DNA from 2 places in the Exiguobacterium sp. LL15 genome. Region 1 is predicted to be linked to the other one. Evidence: a T-box and tRNA genes for the amino acid it is inferred to sense, from the RefSeq annotation. Region 1 holds a T-box; the other holds one or more tRNA genes.
What was found. A T-box is a leader RNA that pairs with one kind of tRNA and senses whether it is charged. The one in region 1 lies ahead of alaS (alanine--tRNA ligase), so its partner is inferred to be a tRNA-Ala.

Region 1 (3,429 bases):
CTTTTAGCGTCGAGAGGACTTCCGATTGCTGTTGCATCGAACCACTCTCTTCACGCGCTGCACGTGCACGCTGACGTTGTGCATCCATCGCTAGTTTGAAGCCTTCTTCATCAACAGACATCTGATGATCTTCCGCATACTCGACTGTCAATTCGAGTGGGAAACCATACGTGTCATACAGACGGAACGCATCTTCGCCACTGATGACGTGCTCACCGTTTGATTTAGCCGTCTGAGCGACCGTGTTCAAGATTGCAAGACCGTCATGAAGTGTCTCGTGGAAACGTTCTTCTTCGTTTTTGATGACACGTTTGATGAAGTCTGCTTTTTCTGGAACTTGTGGGTAGAAGTCGACCATGACATTCCCGACCGTATCGACGAGTTCATACATGAACGGACGTTCGATTCCAAGCATCTTCGCATAACGAACCGCACGGCGTAGTAAACGACGAAGGACATATCCACGACCTTCATTCGAAGGAAGCGCACCGTCACCGATTGCGAATGACACAGTACGGATGTGGTCTGCGATGACCTTGAATGCTACATCGAGTTTCGAATCATCACGGTAGATTTTACCGCTGATTTCTTCAGTCTTATGAATGATCGGCATGAACAGATCCGTATCGAAGTTCGTCGGCACGTCCTGCATGACACATGCCATCCGCTCAAGTCCCATTCCTGTATCGATGTTTTTACGCGGAAGTTCCGTGTAGTTGCCGTGTCCATCGTGGTTATACTGACTGAAGACGATATTCCAAATCTCGAGATAGCGTTCGTTTTCGCCACCTGGGTAGAGTTCTGAATCGTTCGGATCGTCTCCAAAAGCAGGTCCACGGTCGAAGAAGATTTCCGTGTTCGGACCAGATGGACCTTCACCGATTTCCCAGAAGTTATCTTCAAGTGGAATGATCCGCTCAGCCGGTACACCGAGTTCAAGCCAGATTTGACGCGCTGCGTCATCTTCCGGGTGAATCGTGACCGAGAGACGTTCCGGGTCAAGACCGTACCAGTCATCACTCGTCAAGAGTTCCCAGCCCCATTTGATTGCATCTTCACGGAAGTAATCACCGACAGAGAAGTTTCCGAGCATCTCGAAAAACGTATGGTGACGTGCTGTTTTCCCGACGTTTTCGATATCATTCGTCCGGATTGATTTTTGTGCGTTGACGATACGTGGATTATCAGGAATGACACGACCATCGAAATACTTCTTGAGTGTCGCAACCCCTGAGTTGATCCACAAGAGCGATGGATCCTCGACCGGTACGAGTGAAGCACTCGGTTCGATCGCATGCCCTTTGCTTTGGAAGAAATCAAGATACATCTGACGGATTTGTGCACCCGTTAATGGTTTTAAAGCTTTCATGAACAGTTACCCCCATTGGTTTTATTTGGACGCAAAAAAGCGATGCCTTCATCCCTGAAAAGGGACGAAAGCATCGCTTCCGTGGTACCACCCTCGTTCGTAAGCAATCCATTGCTTACCTCGAACATCTGATAACGGGGATGACCCGCAGGTGTTTACACCCGACTCCGGAAGGAGCTTCAAAGGGACTCGAGAAAGTGATTGCAGCAGATTCACTTCTCTCTGGACTCGAGTTTTCCTTTTACTTATCTTCCATCAACGTGTTACGTCCATTCATCTATCGTGATTATTACCTATCGTACAGCATCCGTCAAGTCTTTGTCACCCCACCGAGTCGTTCAATCAATCGTGTTCGGCGCCGCGGCTCCTCTTCTTGCGACGCTTTATGAAACGCTCGTGGGTCGCCGAACAATAATAAACTCGACTTCGCACGGGTGACCGCCGTATAAATCAAGTTTCGAGAATGTTTGAATGCCCCCGTGAAATAGACCGGCATCAAGACGATCGGGAACTCGGACCCTTGTGCCTTGTGAATCGTAATCGCGTAGGCATGCGTGAATTGATCCCAATCACTCCGGTTGTACTCGACTTCCGTCTGGTCGAAGCGGGCGATGATCTTATCCACCTTGTCGACGTTTTCTTTGGCGAAGAAAATATTGACGATTTCGCCGATATCTCCGTTGTAGACGTTCTCTTCCGCATTGTTGACGAGCTGAAGAATCTTGTCCCCGGTCCGGTAAATCCGGGTGCCTTGTTTGACTTCGCGTTTTTTCGGTTCCTCCGGATTGTAGACGCGTTGCAAGGCGACATTCAGTTCGTCGATTCCCACCTGACCACGGTAAGTCGGTGCCAGAACCTGAACATCGAATTTCGAATACCCTTTTGCGAGTGCTTTTTCCGCGAAGGCTGAGATGCCGCGTAACGTCTCTTGCGGAGACGCGGTGTAAAAGCGACGATCCGCAAGTGGTGATAACAAATCAGCTGACGTCGTCCGGTTCTTCAAATCATGCGCGAGCCGTAAAATCGAAGAATCTTCCGCTTGGCGATGGACGACGTTCAAACGAACGACGGGAATCCCTTCCGTATCCATCAAGTCTGCCAGCACTTGCCCTGGACCAACGGATGGTAATTGATCCCGGTCACCGACGAACAAGATTTTCATACCGTTCGGCACAGCACGGAGCAGACTCGATAACAAGTAGATATCAATCATCGACGACTCATCGATGATCAGTACTTTCCCCGTGATCGGCTGATCTTCATTTAATTGGAAATTCGTTCCGTCATACTTCAACAGACGATGAATCGTCATCGCTGGGACGTCCGTTGCTTCCGACAAACGTTTAGCGGCGCGTCCGGTCGGTGCAACAAGGACGTACGGATAAACATCTCCCGTCTTGACGCGACTCTTCTCAAGCGGCCAATCATGAATTTCTTGCAGGGCATGTAAAATTCCCTTGATAACAGTCGTCTTACCGGTACCGGGTCCACCGGTCAGGACCATCAGCGGTGCTTTGACCGCTAACTCGATCGCTTCTCGCTGTTGCGCCGCATATTCCATGCCAAACTGTTCTTCGAGATGCCCGATTGCTTCAAGGATCGTCGCGACATCGACTTCCTGTTCGGCACCGTTCGCCATGACGCGCGCCAGTTCCTTCGCCGCTCGGACTTCGGCATAAAAGATCGTCGGTAAATACAAACAGCCTTCTTCGAGCTTGACCTTATCTTCAGCGAGCAACAGTTCAATCGCTTGTTCTAGCCGTTCACCCGGGTCTTCACCAAGCAAACGGGGTGCTCGCTGCAATAGCGAGTCGACTGTCGCAAAGGCATGTCCCTCTCCTGCTTCTTGTTCTAATATGTGCATGATCGAAGCAGCGACGCGCTCCGGGTGTAATCCGACGAGTCCGAGATGTGATGCGATATGATCGGCTGTCTTAAAACCAATCCCATTCACTTCATACATCAAGGAATATGGATTCTCTCGTATTCGCGCCATGGCGTCCCCTTCGTAAGCAGCATAAATCTTTGCCGCTAGCTTCGGCGTAACATCAAATGGTGCT
Region 2 (3,429 bases), 730 kb from region 1:
GTTTCCGTAACGACGACTGGTGTTTTCATCGCAGCACGTAGATCCATTAAACCAGCACCTTCACGACGTGGTGAATAGAAGCTACCAGTTTTCGCTTCAGCATTATACTGCCCTTTATCAAGCTGTGGACGTGACGTGTTCATGAGGATATTCTTCGCGAGTTTAACGCGTGTCGCACCATCGACTTTGAAATCCTTCGCGATTCGTTGCATGACAAGTGCCGTTCCTCCGGCGACGTGTGGTGCTGCCATCGATGTTCCACTCATGACGCCATATTCGTTATCATTGAGCGTCGAGTAGATTTTTCCACCCGGTGCCGTGATTTCAGGTTTGAAATCAAGATTTGGTGTGACACCCCATGACGTGAAATCAGACATCTCGCCCGCTACTGGGTTATCTGCTGAGACCGCTTTTCCATCGAACGTGACAGCAATTGCTTTTCCTGCTTTCGCTTTTTCTTCAAGATCATTCCCATCCGCGATGCTGAGCGTCACCATCGGAATCGTCGGATTGTTAAGTGCCATGCTGACATAATCCCCATGATCGACTCGTCCACGAACGATGACACCGGCTGCTCCTTGTTTCTCAGCTTCTGCTTGAATCATACCGTAATTGAAACTGCCGTTACGCACAACAAAGACAACTTTTCCTTTGACATCTTTTCCTTGATAGTTCGATGCTTGACCATCGCCGACATAAATGACGTCTTGCTTCTCCTTGTTGAATACCTTAATCGGATTCGGCGAGTCCTGTTTTTGGTACGCCAAATACCCAGCATCCTGTCCGTCAATCGTCAGTGCCATACCTTCAAGCGTTAATTTCGTATTCTCTAGCGATGCGACTTGTAGCGCTTGGCTGATCAACCCTGGAGATCCTACAACACCGATGTCAGGATTCGCTGTATACGGATTGCCTGCACCATGTCCTGTGAATGCCGAGTTTCCAGCAGAGATCGCACATAAGATCCCGTTGTTCATCGCGTTGACGATCGCCCGTTGCTCTGGATCATCTGCGTTGACGAATGATGCCGTCGAACCGAGACTCATGTTGATGACATCCGCTCCGAGGGCGATCGCATCATCAATCGCTTTGATGTAGATATCACTGAATGTCGATGGCATGCCTGGATCATTTCCGAATACTTTCATCGCGAGGAGTTGTGTTTCCGGTGCGACCCCTTTGATACCACCGTTCGCTTCGTCTCCATTAGCACCGACCGTACCCGCTACGTGCATTCCGTGCATCGATGCACCTGCACCTAAATCACGGATTTCGCTATCGTGATCAGCGTAGTTATAGCCGTATGGAACTTTTTCCGTGAAATACTTACCTTTTAGTCCTTTTGTTTCTTTAGCACTCTCGACCTTCGAAGAAGTCAAATCAATCTTCGTCTCTGGGCTCAACACCATATCTTTATGCGACGGATCAATCCCCGTATCGATGACCGCTACAATTGTCCCTTCCCCTTTGAAGCCGTAGTCCTGCCATGTTTCTTTTGCATTAACCATATCTTTGCTATATAACATATCTGGTTTTGCACCTTTATCGGCTTTCGGTCGCGCGTATTCATGGGCGATATGTACGCTCTTGACTCCGTCGAGTTGTTTGATGTCTTCGATGTCGCCGAACTTGACTTCACCACTGAATCCGTTAATGACGGTCGTGAAGCTTTCCTTATATGTAACGGGAATCGATTTTTTAGCGATCGCTGACTTGACTGATTTTTGGACACTTACGAGGCGATCTTTAATCGACTCTTTTTCGGCATTGCTCAATGTGCTATACCGCTTGTTTTGTGCCTGCGCAATTTGAATCGCCGGCTTCTGCTCCATCTCGATGACGACACGGACCTTGTCAGACTGCTTATACACCTTCTCCTGTCCTGTTTTCTTAAGTGAGAGGGCGTGCGGCTTTTGACCGCTTGCCTTATCTTGCGAGGACAGTGCTCCTTGAGCACTGACCAAGTTGGAAGATGTCATCAAGACAGCTGCCAAGAGTGCGATTTCCTTCTTCATACTTCTTTTCCCCTTTTCTAAAAAACTATAATGATGTTACCAACAAAACAGTTAAACGAAAATTCTGTATATTTAGTTTAATGAAATAGATGGAAATAAACAATTCAGTTCTGTCTGTTTTATATAATTATTTGTTTTTATTGACACTTTATATTGCATTTCCATATTTTGAAAACAACAAAAAACTCTTGAATGCTCAAGAGTTTGAAGTGTACGAATATGGTGGAGACTATCGGGATCGAACCGACGACCTTTTGGCTGCCAGCCAAACGCTCTCCCAGCTGAGCTAAGCCCCCATGAATTAACTTTAGTATACGCATCGCTAACTGCTTTATCAATATAAAAATAACGCTTTCATAAAAAAGAATCCCTTCCAAAATTATCGGAAGGAATTCACGATTCATTTATTCAATTCACGCATCAAATCCGCCTGTCGTTCAAGCTCTGCCTGTTGCTCGAGGACCAAGACCTTTTTGTACGTCCGCGCAGAAATCAAGATGCTGATTTCATAGAGAACGAACAATGGGACCGAGATCATCAAGTGTGACGTCACGTCCGGCGGTGCGATCAATGCCGCAACGACGAACAGCGCAAAGTACGCATATTTCCGATTCTTTCGCATGAAAATTGGCGTCACGAGACCAAGACGTGTCAGAAACATCGTCACGACCGGCAATTGGAAAAGAAGACCGAACGGAATCGTTAATCGGATTAAGAAACTGAAGTAGTTCTCAACTCCGATGACTTGTTCGATTCCGAGTTCCTTCCCTAGTTCAGTCGAAACTTTTAATAAGAAAGGTAACAACCAAAAGTATGAGAAGGCTACACCAGCCAAAAATAGAAAGAAGATGACCGGAATATACGTCAATGTCGCTTTTTGCTCCTTATCATACAGACCAGGGCGGACGAATGCCCAGAGTTGATACATCCAGAACGGCGATGCCAGCACGATTGCGATGATGAACGCAAGATTCAAATACAACATTAAAGGATCTGCGACGTTGAAGGCATTCAAACCGATACCGAGCTCTTTTAAGTCCGCTTGCAAGAAGCGAACGAGCGGTCGGACGAGCGGAAATGCAACAGCGAACAGGACGACGACGATGATAAGCGACCAGACGATCCGTTTACGCAGTTCGTCCAGATGCGACGTCACGCTTTGTTCTTGATCAATCGCCATGATTCAATCACTTCTCTTTCGGTTCATCCTTTTTATCGTCGTCCATGATACCGTTCGTTGCGCTCTTGAACTCTTTCAATGTCTGACCCGCAGCACGACCAAGTTCAGGTAACTTCTTCGGTCCGAAGATGATTAATGCGACGACACCGATTAGTGCTAAGCTACCTGGTCCGATGAATGCTATAGTTGACGGGATAAGGTTTTCCATTATGATTTCACTCCTTCAGCTGATTG

Region 2: it has a tRNA-Ala gene. The T-box ahead of alaS (alanine--tRNA ligase) is inferred to sense a tRNA for this amino acid. The anticodon was not compared.

What each region holds. Positions count from the first base shown of each region.
Region 1 is NZ_JANFNX010000001.1:741,999-745,427, reverse strand. Features, by position in the region: gene alaS (alanine--tRNA ligase) at 1-1,369, opposite strand, end outside; T-box leader at 1,427-1,637, opposite strand; gene recD2 (SF1B family DNA helicase RecD2) at 1,680-3,429, opposite strand, start outside.
Region 2 is NZ_JANFNX010000001.1:9,436-12,864, reverse strand. Features, by position in the region: gene NOM72_RS00085 (S8 family serine peptidase) at 1-2,015, opposite strand, end outside; tRNA gene NOM72_RS00080 (tRNA-Ala) at 2,236-2,311, opposite strand; gene tatC (twin-arginine translocase subunit TatC) at 2,416-3,195, opposite strand; gene NOM72_RS00070 (twin-arginine translocase TatA/TatE family subunit) at 3,203-3,403, opposite strand; gene NOM72_RS00065 (redox-sensing transcriptional repressor Rex) at 3,403-3,429, opposite strand, start outside.